3 regions of the Gottschalkia acidurici 9a genome follow, and region 2 is predicted to be linked to each of the others. Evidence: a T-box and tRNA genes for the amino acid it is inferred to sense, from the RefSeq annotation. Region 2 holds a T-box; the other regions hold tRNA genes.
What was found. The T-box of region 2 lies ahead of leuS (leucine--tRNA ligase). A T-box ahead of a tRNA ligase gene usually reads a tRNA of that ligase, here a tRNA-Leu.
Positions count from the first base shown of each region.

Region 1 (7,165 bases), 1.2 Mb from region 2:
ATCTCTAATTCCACACCATCCATAGCTAATAGCTCTTTGTATTGCTTAGTTAGTGCATTTTTAGGTTTAGTAAGAATATCTACTAATGCATCTCTATCTAGTTGTTCTAAAGTCACCATTATTGGTAATCTTCCAACAAACTCTGGTATTAGACCAAATTTTAAAAGGTCTTCCGGTTGAAGATTCTTTAAAAGTTCACTTGTATCTTTATCATTTTTACTTTGAATCTCTGCCCCAAATCCCATAGATTTTTTACCTATTCTTTGTTGTACTACATCCTGTATTCCGTCAAATGCTCCGCCTACTATAAACAGTATATTAGTAGTATCTATTTGTATAAACTCTTGATGAGGATGCTTTCTTCCACCTTGTGGTGGTACACTTGCTACTGTTCCTTCTAGAATCTTTAGTAATGCTTGTTGTACTCCTTCACCACTAACATCCCTAGTTATAGAAGGGTTTTCTGATTTTCTAGCTATTTTATCTATCTCATCAATGTAGATTATACCTTTCTCTGCTCTTTCTACATCATAATCTGCCGCTTGTATCAGCTTTAAAATAATATTTTCAACATCTTCCCCAACGTATCCTGCTTCTGTTAAAGAAGTTGCATCAGCGATAGCAAATGGTACATTTAGTATCTTAGCTAAGGTCTGAGCAAGTAATGTCTTTCCTGATCCTGTTGGCCCTATCATTACTATATTACTTTTTTGTAACTCTATATCATTGTTTGAAGATTTCTTATTTATTCTTTTATAGTGATTATATACTGCAACAGCTAATGCACGCTTTGCTTTTTCCTGTTGTATTACATATTCATCTAGAGTTTCTTTTATTTCCGATGGTTTTGGTAATTCAGTAAAATCAACTTCGAAATCAACTTCAAACTCTTCTTCTATTATCTCTTGACATAAGTCTATACATTCATCACATATAAACACATTTGGTCCTGCTACAAGTCTTCTAACTTGCTCCTGAGTTTTTCCACAAAAAGAGCATTTTAGTTGCTTTTCTTCAATCTTTGCCATCGTTAATTCACCTCTTTTTTAAGATAATAGTTAGTTTCACTAACTATTTTCCACGAACTATAACTTCATCTATTAGTCCATATTCTTTTGCTTCTTCAGCACTCATGAAGTTATCTCTATCAGTATCTTTTTCTATTCTTTCTAGAGGTTGACCTGTTCTTTCACTCAGTATCTGGTTAAGTTGCTCTCTTGTTTTGATTATTCTTTCTGCATGTATCTTGATGTCTTCAGCTTGACCTCTAGTTCCCCCAAGTGGCTGGTGTATCATTACTTCTGCATTTGGTAATGCAAATCTCTTACCTTTAGCTCCAGCAGCAAGTAGGAATGCTCCCATACTAGCTGCCATACCTATGCATGTAGTTGAAACATCAGGTTTTATATACTGCATAGTGTCATATATAGCAAACCCAGATGTTATAGACCCACCAGGACTGTTTATATACATCTGTATATCTTTATCTGGATCTTCAGATTCTAGGAATAAAAGTTGTGCTACTACAAGGCTAGCAGTTACGTCATTTATTTCGTCACTGATAAATATGATTCTATCTTTTAGCAGTCTAGAGTAAATGTCATATGATCTTTCTCCTCTGCCGGTTTGTTCAACAACTACTGGTACTAAAGCCACAATATCCCCTCCTGTAATTTATTTCTTTAGTAATATTTAGGCTATTTTAACATTTTCCATTAATAGTTCTATAGCCTTTTTCTTAATTATTCCCATTTTTATATATTCTAAATCTTCATCTGTAAATGTTTTTTAACTTGTTCTAATTCTTGTTTGTATTGTTTTGCAATATTTTCTAGTTCTGTATTTAATTCTTCCTCACTAGCTTCAATTCCTTCTTTTTCTGCTATAGCTTCTAGAACTAAATCACCTTTTACTAATTTTTGTGCATCTTCTCTAAATTGCTCTCTGAAATCTTGTATTTTTGTTCCAGTTAACTCTAAGTATCTCTCTAGCTCTAAACCTTGGAATCTTAGTCTATAAGCAAAATCTTGTACACTACTATCTATTTGTCTTTCAACTAAAACCTCTGGAACTTCAACTTCTGATAATTCACAAACTTTTTCTATAGTTGAATTTTCAAATTCAGCTTTCTCTCTTTTTTCTGCTCCTTCTTCTAGCTTACTCTTTAGATCAGCTTTTAATTCTTCTAATGTATCAAATTCACTTACATCTTTAGCTAATTCATCATCAAGTGATGGTAGCTCTTTTAATTTTATTTCGTGAATTTTTACTTTGAATATAGCTTCTTTTCCAGCTAGGTCTAGTGCATGGTAGTCTTCTGGGAAGTTTACTTTAACGTCTACTTCTTCACCAGCATTTTTTCCAACTAGTTGTTCTTCAAATCCTGGGATAAAGCTGTTTGAACCTAGTTCTAGTGGTTGATTTTTAGCTGTACCACCTTCAAATTGCTCTTCTCCGATGAATCCTGAGTAGTCTATAGTTAAAGTATCTCCTTCTTGAGATGCTCTGTCCTCAACTTCTACAAGTCTAGCATTTCTTTCTTGGATATTTTTAAGCTCTGCATCTATATCTTCTTCTGTTACATTATATTCTTTTTTCTCTACTTCTATACCCTTATATTCACCTAATTTAACTTCAGGTTTTACTTCTACTTCTACTATGAATACTACTGGCTTTCCTTTTTCTATTTGGTCTAAGTCTAAAGATGGTCTATCTATTGTATCTAGTCCATGTTCTTTTATAGCTTCGTCATATACTTTAGGGAATATACCATTTATAGCATCTTCGTAGAATACACCTTCACCATAGTTTGTTTCTATAATTTTTCTTGGAACTTTTCCTTTTCTGAATCCTGGTATATTGAATCTTCCTTTACTTCTGTTATATGCTTGTTGTACTTCCTTTTCGAACTCTTCGTAACTTACTTCGATTTTTAAAGTTACTTTATTATTTTCTTTTTTTTCAATTTTTGAACTCATTTATGTTCCTCCTCATTCATAGGTAGTTTATAATTTAATAAGTATCATATACTGTGATCTTCTATTTTATCTGCAGTTTTTTAACCATTCTATTATATCATAAAAATCACCAGTGTCTATCCTTACCCTTCATTATATCATAAAAGTAATCTAAATATTGCTATTATTATATGCAAAAAAACCAATGGATCATCCATTGGTCAACTGGTGCGGAAAAGAGGACTTGAACCCCCACGCCTTGCGGCACTAGATCCTAAGTCTAGCGCGTCTGCCAATTCCGCCATTTCCGCATATTATTTTTTAATTGCCTTACCGACAAAAATAATTATAACATTTTTGTCGAAAAAGTCAATACTATTTTTTAAAAAACTCTAATTTAATAAGTAACATTTACAAAAAAATTTCTAAGTTTATACTGTTATATGCCAGAAAAAATACTCAATATTTATTACGAAAGGAATATGTTAAGATGGTGACAAAAAACAAAAGATCATTAGCAATAATAAGTGCAATTTTTACGACCATTCTTTGGGGACTATCTTTTTTGAGTATAAAAACCTCAGTTAAGGTAGTACCCCCTATGACTCTAGGATTTAGTAGGTTTTTAATTGCATCATTGGTATTATTTATAGCTACAAAATTAATGAAAACAGATCTAAGTGTAAGCAAAAGAGATTTACCTTACTTAGCCTTAGCAGGTCTTATAGGTATAACTTTATATTTCGCATTTGAGAATAATGGTGTCAAGATACTTCCTGCCTCTAGTGCTTCTTTAATAACTGCTACGGTGCCTATAGCTACATTGATACTTGAATCTATATTCTTCAAAACTAAATTAAGTAAAGTAAAAGTAATAAGTATAATTTTATCTTTTATAGGTGTTCTTTTAATAGTTGATATAGATTTTAAAAATCTTTCCTCTGTAGCTTCTCATAACTATACTAAAGGTTATATCCTTATGTTTGGTGCCGTTGGATGTTGGGTTGTTTACACCTTATCTACGAAAAAACTCTATGAAAAATACTCACAATTAGCTGTAGTATTTTACCAAGAGTTATTTGGAACTATATTTTTTATACCATTCATATTTTTCGAAAAAACTAATTTATCAGATATAGATGGAGTAATCGTTCTTAACATACTTTATTTAGGAGTATTTTGTTCTGCTCTTGGATATTGCACATATGTATACGCCTTAGGTCAATTAGGTGCATCTTCTACATCACTATTTATAAATATAATACCTTTAGTTGCTGTGGTAGCTAGTTTCTTTATATTAAAAGAAAGTATCAACATTACTCAAATTTTAGGTGGAATACTTATAATACTATCTGTGTATTTTGTTAGCTTTTTTCGAAAAAGAAGAAAAATCTCTATCCACAGAATAAAAGTTTTTTGTAAAAGAAACGTTTAGGATGATTAGAAAATAATAGGCATTAAAAAAGGTCATAATTGACTACTTAAGATTAGTTAATTATGACCTTTTTATATCCTTTAGTATTATTGTAATATAAAATTAATCCTCTCTCTGAAAGCTCTTTAATAATCTTACAAAGTAATTCGCTTCACGAAGTACGTGATCTCCTAGTAAAGGTATTATTATAGATTTGATTTTACAGTCTAATATTCCTTCTATACCTTGTGTATTAAAATCAACCTCTTTATTTGCAGCTTTAAGAATTGAATCAGTAATATCATCAATTGGCAAGGATTTATCAATAGCTTCTTTCAGTTCTTTTGTTAATTCATCAAATTCATTAGCGAGGTTATTAGCTATATTTATTAAATCATCTTCATCTGGGTCTAATAATCCGCGTATGAATTTGGAATGATCCGCCATAATCCTATTCCAGAATAATTCTTGACCATAGTTTTCTTTTTTCAAGTCAATCCTTTCTCTTTTTTGAAGTTTAATAATCATTCGTAAGTATAACTTAGCCTCTCTCATAATATGATCAATTAGAGAAGGATAGTTGGATGTAAACATATTGCATGATAAGACATTCGATAAAACATTAGACTTAAAGTCTATTATATCCCTTATTAATTTTATTGCCTTATCATTGAGTGCACATATAGCACGTTCAAATGCAGGGTCAAAATTTTTACATGTTCCTGCTCTTAACTCCATTTCTGCCTTTGTAATATACTCTGGTATGTTTACGCCAGTAAGATATGAAGATACATTTTCAGCTCTTAATGTATATGGCGTTACTATTTCTCCTGAATTAATAACACTGGAACTTACAACACCGTTTGATAAACAAACAACCTCCCATAGAAGCTTATCAAACTCCATTCTAAGTTCATCTGCACGTCTAGAAAAACTTGCATCTCTTGGTGTAAAACTTAATTGTAAAAAAAACGAATGCTCTTTCATAATTCTAGCAAAGAATAGATGTATCTCTAAAGATCGTCTTATAAATTCATTACTTGATAGCATATTATTCCTCCCTTTTAATTTAAACAAATACATTATGCTATCATATGTATTAATATTTTTTAGTATTTATTCCTTGTTCTGCTCTTGAATATTGCACATATGTATACGCCTTAGGTCAATTAGGTGCATCTTCTACATCACTATTTATAAATATAATACCTTTAGTTGCTGTGGTAGCTAGTTTCTTCATATTAAAAGAAAGTATCAATATTACTCAAGTTTTAGGTGGAATACTTATAATACTATCTGTGTATTTTGTTAGCTTTTTCGAAAAAGAAGGAAAATCTTTGTCCACAGAATAAAAATCTTTTATAAAAGAGATATTTAGGACGATTAAAAAATCATAGACATTAAAAAAGGTCATAATTAACTACTTAAGTAGTTAATTATGACCTTTTTTATCTCCTTTAGTTTTATTGCAATACAGAATTAATCCTCTTCCTGAAAACTTTTTAATAGTCTTATGAAATGATTCGCTTCACGAAGTACGTGATCTCCTAGTAAAGGAATTATTATAGATCTTATTTCACAGTCTAGTATTCCTTTTGTACTTTGTGTATTAAAATTATGAACTTTCTTTGTAGCTTCAAATATTGCATCAGTAATCTTATCCGTTGGCAGAGACTTGTCAATAGCTGCTTTCAGTTCTTTTGTTAATTTATCAAATTCTTTGGCAAAGTCATCAGCTAATTTGATTAAGTTTTCTTCAGTAGGATCTAGTAATCCACGTATAAATTTAGAGTGATCTGCCATCATTTTATTCCAGAATAACTCCTGACCATAAATTTCTTTTTCTATGTCGATATTTTCTCTTTTCTGAAGCTTAGTAATCATTCGTAAATATAACTTAGCTTCCCTTAAAATATGATCTATCATCAATGGATAGTTAGTCGTAAACATTTTGCATGATAAAACATTAGATAAGACACTAGACTTAAATTCTATTATCGATCTTATCAAATCTATTGCCCTATTATTAAGTGTACATACACCTCTTTCAAATGCAGGGTCAAAATTCTTACATGTTCCTGCTCTTAACTCCATTTCTGCCTTTGTAATATACTCTGGTATTTTTACACCCGTAAGATATGAAGTTATGTTCTCCGCTCTTAATGTATACGGTGTTACTATTTCACCTGAGTTAATAACACTATTTCTTATGACACCATTTGATAAACATACAACGTCCCATAAAAGTTCGTCAAACTCCATTCTAAGTTCATCTGCACGTCTAGAAAAACTTGCATCTCTTGGTGTAAAGCTTAATTGTAAAAAAAGTGAATGCTCTTTCATAATTCTAGCGAAAAAGATATGTACCTCTAAAGATCGTCTTACAAACTCATTGCTTGATAGCATATTATTCCTCCTTTTTAATTTAAACAAATGCATTATGCTATCATAGTATTAATATTTCTCAGTGTTTATTCCTCAATGTTGCTTACATATTCAATTAGTGTATTCTCAGATATCTATTCTTTCTATTTCTATATACTTATACTTTTCCATCTTCCTCTTTTATATCTTATCCTCATCAATATAGCTTCTGCTACATATTGCATTGCTGTAGCCAGCCACACATATTCTATTCTTGCTTTTGCTATAAACACAATTATAAAGATCAAAGGTAGTCTCACAAATAAATTTATTATAAGTGCTATCTTAAATGGCCCTTTAGTATCTCCAGCACCTTTAAGTGCCCCAGAATAAACCATAGCAATAGCTATAGGTATCTGTTCAAGTGCTC
Region 1 covers NC_018664.1:361,071-368,235, reverse strand. The annotation lists gene clpX (ATP-dependent Clp protease ATP-binding subunit ClpX) at 1-1,028, opposite strand, end outside; gene clpP (ATP-dependent Clp endopeptidase proteolytic subunit ClpP) at 1,072-1,656, opposite strand; gene tig (trigger factor) at 1,764-2,978, opposite strand; tRNA gene CURI_RS01710 (tRNA-Leu) at 3,184-3,268, opposite strand; gene CURI_RS01705 (DMT family transporter) at 3,448-4,392, shown strand; gene CURI_RS01700 (DUF2935 domain-containing protein) at 4,495-5,421, opposite strand; gene CURI_RS16475 (EamA family transporter) at 5,490-5,723, shown strand; gene CURI_RS01695 (DUF2935 domain-containing protein) at 5,851-6,777, opposite strand; gene CURI_RS01690 (MATE family efflux transporter) at 6,906-7,165, opposite strand, start outside.
Region 1: it encodes a tRNA-Leu, which carries the amino acid that the T-box ahead of leuS (leucine--tRNA ligase) is inferred to sense. The anticodon was not compared.

Region 2 (7,165 bases):
AGTTGGATATAAAAAATCTAGTGTTGGATTTGAGGGACTTATTTATTCTAAAGATAAAAAATATATAGAAAATGATATGTTGTACGAAAAACCTTCTATTGATGATATTGTAGTATTTCATATAAATGGTGTAAAGGAGGAAATATAGTGAATTCTATAAATTATTTTAAGCTTGATGTTAGACTTATGAACAAATCGCTAAGATATTATGTAATGCTTCCATTCGTAGCTGTTATGATGTTTTTGAGTAATTCACCTACAGTTGGAATAGGGTATATGTTTTTCCTTTTAGTAATTATGGTAACATATCCGTTTAGCATTACAAGTAATGAAAAGTGTGAAAAGATGTATTATATGTTTCCTTCTAAAATCTCAAGTATGGTATTAGGAAGATATCTATACTTAATTAGTTTGATGATTATTGTGTGGATAATAAATGGAAGTGTTATAGCGTATTACTATAATATAGGCAAGATAGATACTTTAGAAGTAGGAGCTATGTGTTTAACAGGGACATTAGCAACAATAATTTGTTTTCTTCAATATCCTATGTATTATAAATTTGGAGTTGAAAAAGGTAGAATGCTATCTATGTTATTATATATGATGCCTGCGTTCCTTGTATTCTTCCTACCTTCGCTACTAAGTAGCAGCAGTTTTATAATCGAAAAATTAAATAATATATTAGACTTTGCTATGAGTAGTAAAATCACTATAATAATATTGAGTTTATTAATCATTAGCATAGTAGGAATTATATCATACTTAATATCTTTCTTCATATGTAAGAATAAAGAGATATAGAAAACCATAAAAGTATATATAAAAAAAAGATATTCACTTTTAAAAACTGTGAATATCTTTTTTTTATAATCTTTTAATTTTAGTGATATAATAAATCAAGCAAACAATATAAACAAAATTATGGATGGTGTAAAGATGACTGTTGGATATGAAACAGAAAGATTAGAGTTGAAAGTACTAGACGAGTCATATGGAGAACTAGTATTAGATTATTATGAGAGAAATAGAGAGTTTTTGAGAGAATGGGAACCCGAGCGAAAAGAGATATTTTATTCGTTAAATCTTCAAAAAAATCAATTATCTAGAGATTTAAAAGATATCAAAGACTACAAACTTTTAAGATTATGGATATTTAAAAAAAATGATTATAATAGAGTTATAGGAAATATAGCTTTCAGTAATATTATAAGAGGTGTTTTCTTATCTTGTAATTTAGGATATAAGTTAGATAAGGATGAAACAAATAATGGATATATAACAGAGGCTATAAATAAGGGAATTGAAATAATATTTAATGAATATGGCTTACATAGAATAGAAGCAAATATAATGCCAAGAAATAAGCGATCTATAAGAGTAGTAGAAAAATTAGGATTCCAAAATGAAGGACTAGCACATAAATATTTAAAGATAAATGGTAAGTGGGAAGATCACATTCATATGATTTTACTAAATGATAAAATAATATAATATTGTTAACATGGATATAATTGAATTAATAGACATATTAAAATTGATTTTTAGTAAGAAGTTTGATAAAATACATTAAAAATGATACATTTGCATTGAAGAGAAATAGTAGGTTGAAAGTTATTTATAGAGAGCTATTGATAGGTGGAAAATAGTAATAACTACATCTGAACTCGTCTCTGAGCTTACTAGGATGAAAGTATAGTAGTCTTAGTCGGATTGACCCGTTATAGTCTTTTGAGTGGATAGTAAAAATTGCTGTCAAATAGAGTGGTACCGCGAACAAACCCTTCGTCTCTATAAGAGTAGAAGGGTTTTATTTTTTGCAAATGTCGATATAAACTGTTAGAAACTTTAAACACTAATATATTTAAGGAGGAAAACTTCAGGTGAAAGAATATAATCCAAAACAGATTGAAAAAAAATGGCAGGATATATGGGATGAAAAAGGAACATTTCATGCTTTAGAAGATAAAACAAAGCCTAAATTTTACGCATTAATAGAATTTCCTTATCCTTCAGGACAAGGACTTCATGTGGGTCATCCAAGACCATATACAGCGCTTGACATAGTTTCGAGAAAAAGAAGAATGCAAGGATATAATGTACTATATCCAATGGGATGGGACGCGTTTGGGCTTCCTACAGAAAACTATGCTATAAAAAATAAAATACATCCTAAGATAGTAACAGAGCAAAATGTATCTAGATTTAAGTCACAATTAAAATCATTAGGATTATCTTTTGACTGGTCTAGAGAAATAAATACAACACATCCTGAATACTATAAATGGACACAATGGATATTTTTAAAATTATTTGAAAAGGGCTTAGCATATAAAAAAGAAGCATCTATTAACTGGTGTCCAGATTGTAAAGTAGGCTTAGCAAATGAGGAAGTTGTAAATGGAGCTTGTGAACGTTGTAGTACAGAGGTAACGAGAAAAGTTAAAACTCAATGGATGCTTAAAATAACAGAGTATGCAGAGAGACTTATAAAAGACTTAGACTTAGTAGATTATATAGATAGAGTTAAGATACAACAAAAAAACTGGATAGGAAAGTCAGAAGGTATGGAAGTTGACTTTGAAGTATCAGGAGGAGAAAAGCTGAAAATTTACACTACTAGACCAGATACATTATATGGTGTAACTTACATGGTTATATCTCCAGAGCATCCAGTTATAGAAACGCTAAAAGATAAAATAAATAACATGGACAAAATTGAGGAATATCAAGAGTTTGCAAGTAAAAAATCAGATTTTGAAAGAACAGAATTAGCAAAAGATAAAACAGGAGTAGAAATAGAGGGTATAAAAGCTATAAATCCTGCGACTGGAAAAGAAATACCTATATGGATTTCAGATTATGTACTTATGAGTTACGGTACAGGTGCAATAATGGCGGTTCCAGGGCACGATAGTAGAGACTGGGAGTTTGCTAAAAAGTTTGGACTTCCTATAGTTGAAGTTATATCGGGTGGAAATGTAGAGGAAGCTCCATTTACAGAAACAGAAAATGGTACTCTTATAAATTCAGATATAATAGATGGGTTATCAGTAAATGAAGCAAAAGAGAAAATAGCTAATTACTTAGAAGAAAAAGGAATAGGACAAAGAAAAACCAACTATAAGTTAAGAGACTGGGTGTTCTCAAGACAAAGATATTGGGGTGAACCTATTCCTATGGTACACTGTGACAAATGTGGTATAGTACCACTTCCAGAAAGTGAGCTTCCATTAACACTTCCAGAAGTAGAAAGCTATGAGCCAACAGATAACGGAGAGTCACCATTAGCAAAAATTTCTGATTGGATAAACACTACTTGTCCAAAATGTGGAGGAAGTGCAAAAAGAGAAACGGATACAATGCCACAATGGGCTGGATCATCATGGTATTTCTTAAGATATACAGATCCACATAATGATAAAGAATTAGCTAGTAAAGAAAACTTAGATTATTGGGTACCTGTTGACTGGTATAACGGAGGAATGGAGCATACTACCCTTCATTTGCTATATTCTAGATTCTGGCATAAGTTCTTATTCGATTACGGTATAGTGCCTACTCCAGAACCGTATCAAAAGAGAACTTCTCATGGTATGATATTAGGAAATAATAATGAAAAGATGTCTAAATCAAGAGGAAATGTAATTAATCCAGATGAAGTTGTAGATGAACACGGTGCAGATACATTAAGAACTTATGAAATGTTTATTGGAGACTTTGAGAAGAGTGTATCTTGGTCAGATAATGGAGTAAAAGGATGTAGAAGATTCTTAGAGAGAGTATGGAAGTTACAAGATATACTAGTCGAAGGTGAAGAATACTCTAAAGAATTAGAAACTAGTATGCATAAGACTATAAAGAAAGTTACACAAGATTTTGAAGCAATGAAATTCAATACAGCTATAGCAAGCTTAATGTCATTATTAAATGAATTTAATAATATAGGTAAAGTTAATAAAGCTGAATTTAAAACATTCATAACTCTTTTAAATCCTTCAGCACCTCATATTACTGAAGAACTATGGGAAATAGTGGGATATAGTGGAATGTTAAATGAAACAGAGTGGCCAAAATGGGATGATTCAAAAACTGTTGATGATACTATCGAAATGGCTGTTCAGATAAATGGAAAAGTAAGAGGGAAGATATTAGTTCCTAAGGATGCTACTGCAGAATTAGCAAAATCTAAAGTATTAGAAGATGAAAAGCTATCAGAACTATTAAAAGATAAGAATATCGTAAAAGAAATTTATGTAGCAGGAAGAATATATAATATAGTTGTAAAATAGATAAAAACTGATATCCCGGTAATAAGGGATATCAGTTTTTTCTTTAGATTAAAATTATTCTTCTGAATCATCAACCTGAAATTGACCAGTTCTTCCCATTGTATAAGCTAACTTTATAATAGATTTTTCTCTTTTAGTCATTTTCTTATTATACATTTTCTCAAACTGCTTTACCAAGCTATCAAAATCAAGTTTTGTCTTTTGAGACTTAATTCTTAGTGGTCTAACATTTTTGCTACTATTTTCACTCATATTATAAACGCTAGGACTAATGTCTTTACTATATATTTTTTTGAATATTTCAGCTGTATAAAATGCATCATTGAAGGCATCATGAAATTCATTTTTTATAGGAATATCGAATGCCTTTGCAGCATTTTCTAGACCTATACAATTTCCCTTAGGAGTATTAAGATGCTTAGATGCATGCTTCTGAACATCAATATATAGGCTAGGAATTAATGATATATCTAAACCATGAAAGTTGATATTTCTAATTAGTTCCCTTATGTCACCTGCACCCCAAGGGCATAAAACACTATCTGTTCCTATAAAGTCAACAAACTCTTTATAGATGTCTTTGAAAGACTTTGCATACTCCAACATATCTATAGTTATACCAGTCATCTCTGATATAAAGTGATGAATATTAGTATATATTTCAGGTTTAACTAGTCTATCTAGAGTAGAAATTAGCTCTAAGTTATCATCAAGTTTTACTGCACCTATTTGAATTATCTCAAAGGGACAACTTGGGTTTACTAAGTCCCTTTTATTATGCTTGCTCTTTCTTCTATATTTATAGCCTTGATTAAATTCTAAATCGAATATAATATAGTTCAAATTATTCACTCCTAAATATAATCACAAATTCTTTATCAGTTGTTTTTTCTTCTCATAGTACAGTATGTTATTAAAGCAACAAATAATAATAAAAGACCTGCTATACATACTCCAGCCCATCCAAACTTATTCCAGCTAAACGTTCCTAAAAAGGAACCGATAGATCCACCTGAAAAATATAGAAACATAAAAATAGTGTTAAATCTATTTTTAGCTTCTGAATTCAAACTATGTATCATAGCTTGATTTGATACTTGTCCAGAAGAAATTCCTAAATCTAGTAAAATTACACCTAAAATTAATCCGAAAATATTTTCTCCAAAGAGAAGTAGAACAAAATAAGATAGAATAACAACAAATATAGAAAGTCCTACTGTAAATCTAGGAGACTTTTTATCACTTAATTTACCTGTTAACGGAGTAAAAAGCACGCCTGTAATTCCTACCAAGCTAAACAACCCAGCTTCTTTTGCACCAAGATTATAAGAAGGAGATTCCAAATGAAAAATCAAAGTAGTCCAGAATACACTAAAGGATGCAAACATCATAGCTCCTATTATGGAAGACGATCTTACAATAGAATTATTTTTAAATATACTAAAAAGAGATCCCATTATATTAATATATTTATCACTAGAAGTAGGTAAACTTGAAGGTAATAATTTTTTCAGAGTAAAAGATAAAAGCAACATAAGAAGTGCGGCTGAAAAAAATATAATCCTAAATCCAAAGCGAGATCCAACAAATCCACTTATGGTTCTAGCCAAAAGAATACCTACTAAAGCTCCGCTTAAAACCTTACCAATTACAGCACCACTTTCATTAGGATTAGCTAAACTAGCAGCAAAAGGAACGATAAGTTGTGTTATAATTGATGAAAAACCAACTAAAAAGCTTGAGACTAGTAACCAATAAAAATTCATAGAAATACCAAATAAAACTAAAGAAATGGTTGAAATAAATAACATATTAATAATTAAAGACTTACGTTCTTTAATATCTCCCAATGGAACAATAAATAACATTCCTAGTCCATAACCTATTTGTGTGAAAGTAGAAACCAATCCTATACTTTTAGTTGAAACATTAAAATATCTTGCTAGGTCACCAAGTATAGGTTGATTATAGTAAATGTTTGCTACGGATACACCGCAAGTTATTACCATTAAAAGAATTAAACTGTTACTGAGTTTTAAACTTTCTTCATTGTCCAAAGATATTCCTCCCTGATTAAAAGAATATATAACTTTATTATAACTTATATAGTGAATACATTACACAAAATTAATTAAAATTCTAAAAAAGTAGATTTATAAATATTATGTCAGAAAATTAAGAGTGGATTCGTATTAGATTATGAGAAGCTTCTTAAGAGATAATTTTTAAAATATAGATAAAGAGTATGTAAGAGAGGAGGAAAATAAAGAAACATGAAAATAGATAATAATAACTTTATAAAAGAAATGAAAAAGAAAAATGCGAAAGCACTAGAATTTATAGTTGATGAATATAGTAATTTAATATTTAAGATTACGGGAAATGTTTTAAATTCAAACTTTCATTCTCAAAATGTAGAAGAATGTGTGAATGACATATTTTGGTCTGCGTGGAATAATATTGAGAGTTTTGATGAAGAAAAAGGAGAATTTAAACATTGGATTAGTGCGATAGCTAAATATAAAGCTATAGATTATAAAAGAAAACTGTTTAAGTCCAGCGTAGTTGAATCTATAGATGATTATGATTACGCGTTATCTAGTGAAGATAATATAGAAAGTTTGATAATAGATAAAGAAAATAGCGAAGAACTTATAGAAGCTATAGAGAAAATGAAAGATGAAGATAAAGAGATCTTTATAAGAAGATACTTTTTATATGAGGGGATTGAAAATATAGCTAAATCTTTTGGTGTAAATAGAAATTTAGTAGATAAAAGACTTTCAAGAGGTCGAGAATTTTTGAAACAAAAGCTTATACTTTTGAAGGGAGAGATATCTTGATGAATAAAAAAGGGTTTAATTTAGAAGAAA
Region 2 covers NC_018664.1:2,244,609-2,251,773, reverse strand. The annotation lists gene CURI_RS10660 (ABC transporter ATP-binding protein) at 1-148, shown strand, start outside; gene CURI_RS10655 (ABC-2 transporter permease) at 148-804, shown strand; gene CURI_RS10650 (GNAT family N-acetyltransferase) at 940-1,494, shown strand; T-box leader at 1,581-1,796, shown strand; gene leuS (leucine--tRNA ligase) at 1,884-4,292, shown strand; gene CURI_RS10640 (3'-5' exonuclease) at 4,347-5,144, opposite strand; gene CURI_RS10635 (MFS transporter) at 5,171-6,349, opposite strand; gene CURI_RS10630 (sigma-70 family RNA polymerase sigma factor) at 6,566-7,135, shown strand; gene CURI_RS10625 (DUF4179 domain-containing protein) at 7,135-7,165, shown strand, end outside.

Region 3 (7,165 bases), 1.2 Mb from region 2:
GGAAGAGTTGTTCTATGACGTAGAAATTCCTTTAGCTACTGTACTAGCTGATATGGAGTATAGAGGATTTACAGTTGATCTTGAAAGCTTAAAGGAATTAGGAAATGAATTTGATAAGAAAATAGAAATTTTAACAGCAGAAATATATAAATACTCTGAAACAGAATTTAATATAAACTCTCCTAAACAGCTAGGAGAAATTCTGTTCAATAAATTAGAGCTTCCAGTTATAAAAAAGACTAAAACAGGATATTCAACTAATGCAGAGGTTCTAGAAAAACTCATAGATAGTCATCCTATAGTTGAAAAGATATTAGAATATAGGCAAATAGTGAAATTGAAGAGTACGTATGTAGATGGACTTATAAATGTAATGGATAAAAACACTAATAAAGTTCACTCAAGCTTTAATCAGACTATAACAACTACTGGAAGAATAAGTAGTACCGAGCCTAACCTACAAAATATACCTATAAGAACTGAAGAAGGAAGGAAAATTAGGAAAGTATTTATACCTAAAAGTGAAGACTATACTTTAGCAGATGCAGATTATTCTCAGATAGAATTAAGAGTTTTGGCTCATCTATCTAATGACCCGAAACTTATAGAAGCGTTTTTTACTGGAGAGGATATACATAGGAGAACAGCCTCGGAAGTATTCGATGTACCACTTGATGAAGTAACGTCAACAATGAGAAGCAATGCTAAAGCAGTTAACTTTGGAATAATATATGGAATAAGTGATTTTGGCCTTTCTAGAGACTTAAATATAAGTAGAAAACAGTCAAAAGAATATATAGATAATTACTTTGAAAGATATACAAATGTTAAAGGATTTATGGACTCTATAATAAAAGATGGAAAGAAAAAAGGATATGTTGAAACAATTTTAAAAAGAAGAAGATACTTGCCGGAGCTTAGTTCTAGAAACTTTAATATAAGATCATTTGGTGAAAGAATGGCTATGAATACACCTATACAAGGAAGTGCTGCTGATATAATTAAAGTTGCTATGGTTGGGGTATACTATGAGCTTAAGCAAAGAAAACTTAAATCTAGATTAATACTTCAGGTTCATGATGAGCTCATAGTAGAAGCATATAAAGATGAAATAGAGGAAGTTAAAGAGTTACTAAGAAATATTATGGAGAAATCTATAAAACTTAATGTTCCATTGAAAGTGGACATGAAGACGGGTGACAGTTGGTATGAAACAAAATAAAGCGAAAGTAATAGGACTTACGGGAGGTATAGCTACAGGCAAGAGCACAGTGTCTAATATTTTAAAAGAAAAAGGATTTAAAATAATAGACGCAGATAAGATTGCAAGAGAGATTGTAGAAGTTGGAAGTCCAGCATATAAAAAAATATTAGATTATTTCGGAGAAAGTATCTTAAATAATGATGAAACTATAAATAGAGTATATTTAGGGCAAAAGATATTTAATAGTCAAACATTAAGGGCTAAAGTAAATGATATAACTCATCCTTATATTATAGAAAAAATAAGTAAGGAGATTGGACTTTATAGTTCAGAAGACATTATATTTTTAGATGTACCATTATTATTAGAAACTATAGATAAGTTCGAAGCAAAAGGAATATGTATAGATAAACTATGGATAGTATACTGTGATGAAAAAACAGAAATAGAAAGACTAATGATTAGAAATAACTTAAGTTATGAAGAAGCGGTAAAAAGAGTAAGCGCACAAATGTCTATAGAGGAAAAGAAGGAATTAGCAGATACTATTATAGATAACACAAAAGATATGGAAACTCTAATTGAAAACATAGAAAAAGCTTTAAAAGAAATCTCGTAGTATCTGAGGTGATATATATGAAAATTATTACAATAAGGCTTAGGACTGTTATAGCTGCAGTTCTCATAATGGCTATAATTGCTATAGGACTAAGGTATGGACTGAATCATGTTAAGAAAACAATATATCCTATTAAGTATCAAGATTATATAAAAAAATATTCTAAGGAATATAATATAGACCCCCTATTTGTCGCATCTATAATAAAGGTAGAAAGTAAATTTGATAAGGATGCCCAGTCTATAAAGAATGCTAGAGGTCTTATGCAAATAGCATCGATCACAGGAGAGTGGGCTGCTAAAGAAATCGGTATAGAAAATTACAATGATGATTTACTATATGATCCTGAAGTAAACATAAGAATAGGGTGCTGGTATATAGATAAATTAAGAAAACAATTTAACAATAACTTACAGTTAGTGGTAGCAGCTTACAATGGTGGGAGCGGAAATGTGTCTAAATGGCTAAAGGATGAAAGATATAGTGAAGATGGTAAGATGCTAAAAAAAATACCATTCAAGGAAACCGATGAATATGTAGATAAAGTCTTTAATTCTTACGAAAAATATAATGAGATATACGGAAAAAACAACTTTTTAGGAGAGGATGATTAGAAATGAACCCAATAAATAAAATAGAAGATATAGAAAAATACGATATAGAAAGAGAAAAAAGATTACTACACTCAGCAACGCATGAAGAAATACTCTCAGGAATGACCACAGATATATACTTTCTTACAACAATGAATATATTAAGTCATATGGAAATAGACGATAAAGAAGTTACTGCAGAGATATTTGCTAGAAAGGGAGGTATTTTTGTAGGAATAGAAGAAGTGAAGAACATATTAAAAGATAAAGGTATTGAGATTTGGGCATTAGAGGAAGGTAGTGAATTTGAGCCTAAGGAAACACTCGTTAGAATAAAAGGAAAATATAAAGACTTTGGAATATATGAATCAATTATATTAGGATGTTTAGCAAGTCCAAGTGGATGGGCTACAGCTTCGAGAGAAATAAAAGAAGTGTGTGGAGACAAAGGATTTATATGCTTCGGAACTAGACACGTTCATCCATCTGTAGCACCAGTTATGGAAAGAGCAGCTAGAATAGGAGGAGCTAGTTCACTAAGCAATATATTAGCGGCAAAGATATTAGGAGAAAATGCTACTGGTACACTTCCACACGCATCTTTCTTAGTAGCAGGAGATACTTTAGAAGTAGCAGAAGTTTATAATAATATAATGCCTGAGAACTATAAAAGAATTGTACTAGTAGATACATTTAAAGATGAGGTAGAAGAGTCGCTAAGACTTGCAGAAGCTTTAGGAAAAGATTTATATGGAATAAGATTAGATACTCCAAGTGAGAGAGGTGGAGTAACTCCAGGATTAGTTAAAGAGGTAAGAGCAAAACTAGATATAAATGGGTTTAATTGGGTTAAGATATTTGTATCAGGAGGATTAACACCAGATAAAATAAAGATACTATCAGATGCTGGTGTAGATTCTTTTGGCGTAGGAAGTTACATTTCAGGTGCTCCAGCTATAGATATGACTATGGATATAAAAGAGGTAGATGGAAAGCCGATTGCTAAAAGAGGGAGAATACCTGGAATAGTACATAACCCAAGACTAATAAAGATTGTTTAGTAATAGGGGGAGCTTAGCTTGAACTTTAGAAAAATTATAAGCATAATATTTACAATCTTATTGTCCTTAAGCTTAATATCTTGCAAGGACAATAAGATTGTTGGAAAAGATGGTAATAAAAAAGAAGACCAGATAGATACAACTAATAAAGTTGTTGGTGGTGAAATGATAGTTCCAATAACTCGTACAAAAGCACTAAATCCAATAATAATTGGAGATAGTAGTATGTATTACTTTGATAAGCTTATGTTTGAAGGTTTGTTCAAACTTGATAAGAATTTAGAGCCTAAAGAATTATTAGCAGAAAGTTATAGTATAAATGGAGATGGGAGTATAAATATATCTCTAAGAAAAGATGTTAAATGGCATGATGGTGAAACTTTAAAAAGTTCAGATGTAAAATTCACAGTAGATACAATTAAATATGGACTATCAAATGGAAAACATGCTGGGACTATTCCTGAAATATATAAAAGTGGAGGAATATCAGACATAAATTATATAAAAGATATATATATTTCTGATGACTATAATATGACTATATATTTCGAAGGTGTAGGCAGTAATATATTAGAAATACTAACTTTTCCAATAATACCTGAGCATGCTTTTAGAAATGGAACAACTGAAGATAAAGTAGCTTATGAAAAAGCCCTAGATATAAAAGAATATAAGCCAATAGGTACGGGTCCATATAAACAAGGGAAATATGATAAATTAAAGTCTATAGAATTAAAAGTAAACGACGAATATTGGGGAAGTAAACCATATATAAAAACAATAATAGGAAAAGTATTAAAAGATGAAGAACTTGCGCTAACATCTTTTGAATCGGGACAAGTTGATATTGCGTTTAGCATGGGAGTAGACTGGGAAAAATATTCTCAAGGTGAGAAAGTAAAGGTACATGAATTTCCATCCCAACAATATGAATTTCTAGCATTTAACTTTAAGGATAAAATGTTTGAAGGTGAAAAGGGATTAGCTATTAGAAAAGCCATAGCCTATGGAATAAATAGAGATTCTATAATAAATAAAGTTTATTTAGGACATGCAACAAAGACGGATGTTCCTATTAATCCAAATTCATGGTTAGTCTCTAAAGATGCAAAAAACATATACAAATATAACGTAAAAAAAGCAAGAGATATTCTTGAAAAAGCTGGATGGCAAGATAAAGATGGCGATGGACTATTTGAGGATGAGGATAACAAGAAGATTTCAATAAAGCTTACTACTAATTCATACAATGGACTAAGAACTAGAGCCTTAGACATGATAGCAGAGGATCTAAAAAATATAGGTATTGAGGCTATAAAAGATTACCAACAAATTAATGAAAGTGATATAAATGAAGAGTTAGTAGAAAAAGATTGGACAAATTTTCAAAAAAAAATAAAGACGGGGAAATTTGAAATTGCTCTTTTGGGATGGGAAACATCATTTACACAAGATATTTCTTTTATGTTCAGAAAAGGAAGTCCAGATAACTTTATGAAATATGAAAATCCAGAGATGGATGAATCATTAGATAAAATATATTATTCTCTAACTAAAGAAGAAAAAAGAAGAATTACGGAAAAACACAAAAGATAATAGTAGATGACTTGCCGTATGTTAGCCTATATTTTACTAATGGTGCGGTATTAGGAAATAAAAAGTTACAAGGAGACATCCAATCTAACTTTGTGAATATATATAATAATATTCAAGAATGGTTTATACCTAAAATATATCATACAGAGAGTAAATAAAAACTATCATTGACTTTTATAATAAATAAGGTTAAAATAAATTTACTAACCTTATGCGGATGTGCTGGAACTGGCAGACAGGCACGTTTGAGGGGCGTGTGTCCAAGACATATGGGTTCAAGTCCCATCATCCGCACCATATAAAAAGAAGCGCTGTGTTGTAAGATAACACAGCGCTTTTTTTTAATATGCTGTCCAGCCTGAATCAGCAACTATAGTTGTACCATTTACAAAGCTTGAATCATCTGAGGCTAGAAAAAGTGCTATATTTGCTATTTCTTCAGAAGATCCTGATCTAGGGTTATACCCAGCACCAGACATTGCCTTCTCCATACCAAATTGACTTGGGTTTTTCATACCAACTCCTATTTCAGTTTCTACACCACCAGGGCATATTGCATTGCATCTAATACCTTTATTTGCATACATAAATCCTATATTTTTTGTCAGACCTATTAAGCCAAATTTAGACGCTGTATACGCAGGACCTGCTCTAGAACCATATAGTCCGCCTACAGAAGCAACGTTTATTATATTACATGTACCTTTATCCATCATTAGATTAATAGTTTTTCTACAAAGATATAAGGGACTATTTAAGTTTACATCTATAACTTTATTCCAAAGTTCGTCAGAGACTTCTCCAGCTGGCATCATGTCATCCATAATACCTGCATTATTTACAAGTATATCTATTCTCCCTGACTTATCAAACACTTCGTCTAAGATATTTTCCATGCTATCTTTTTGAGTTACATCACCCTGAAAGGCAACTATAGATCCCTCCAAGTTTTTAGATTCATTTACAAGATCATCAAGCTTTTCTTTTCTTCTAGCTATTGCAAAAACACTTGCACCTTCCTTGGCGAATAGAACAGATATAGCTCTTCCCATTCCTGAACTTGCTCCAGTTACGACTGCTATCTTTCCTTTCAATTTCATAGTTATTCTCCTTTCGTAAATATGGTATTATGATACATTTTAAGTTGTTATAGATTTTTTACCCTTAAAAATAAAAAGGAAACTAAATAAAGTTAATTTTAAAAGGTAAAATCATATTAATCATAGAACATACTAAAATAAAGACTAATAATAATTGGAGATGAGGATGTTGAGAAGACTGACAATCAGAAGAATAAAAAGCTATAAAAGAAAAGAGAAATACATATTAGTAATAATGTTTTTTTTAATAGCACCTTTGGTGAGTATAGTGTTTGGAAAAATAGTTTCTAAAAGAATAATAGTTCCTTATATAAGTAGTAATACAGAAAAAGCTAAAGAAAGTGCAAATAATAATGTAGATAAAGTAGAAAAAATAGCAGAACTAGACGAGCTTGATTTGTATAATATAGAAGTGAAGGAGTTTCTTGATCTTCCTAGCGCAGAGGACTTCTTAAATAAACTAAATCTAGATGGTATCTTAGGATACGTGTCTAAGTCTAATAATAAGTATAAAGTATTTACAAGTATAACTTTTAATAAAAAAGAAGTAGAGGATCAGCTAAAAAAGATAAAAGAGAAATATCCTAATTCAAAAATAAAGTCAATACGAATACAAGGTAAACAACTAGATATAAATGAATCTGATAAAGAAGTGGTAAACACTACGAATCTAATTAATAAAATATACATAGAAGAACTAAGTATGTGGCAAAAAAACATGTCAGAAGCAAACTATGAAGAAATAAAAATAAAGATGAATAAAAATAATACGGAGATAGAGAAAAGTATAGAAAAATATTCTGATAAAATAAATAATGATGATTTAAAAAACCTATATTCAATATTAAAAGAGAATGTAGACAATAGAAAAAAGCAGTTAATGAATTCGATACTAAAAATACGGAAAGTGTTAAGAAAACATACTTTAGCTTTATAAAAGACTTCTTCAATTATATAAATAATTATAAAATATAAAAATGAAAGCATATAGA
Region 3 covers NC_018664.1:1,067,600-1,074,764, forward strand. The annotation lists gene polA (DNA polymerase I) at 1-1,222, shown strand, start outside; gene coaE (dephospho-CoA kinase) at 1,209-1,823, shown strand; gene CURI_RS05005 (lytic transglycosylase domain-containing protein) at 1,841-2,437, shown strand; gene CURI_RS05010 (nicotinate phosphoribosyltransferase) at 2,440-3,477, shown strand; gene CURI_RS05015 (peptide ABC transporter substrate-binding protein) at 3,496-5,073, shown strand; tRNA gene CURI_RS05020 (tRNA-Leu) at 5,287-5,370, shown strand; gene CURI_RS05025 (SDR family NAD(P)-dependent oxidoreductase) at 5,415-6,173, opposite strand; gene CURI_RS05030 (hypothetical protein) at 6,343-7,110, shown strand.
Region 3: it encodes a tRNA-Leu, which carries the amino acid that the T-box ahead of leuS (leucine--tRNA ligase) is inferred to sense. The anticodon was not compared.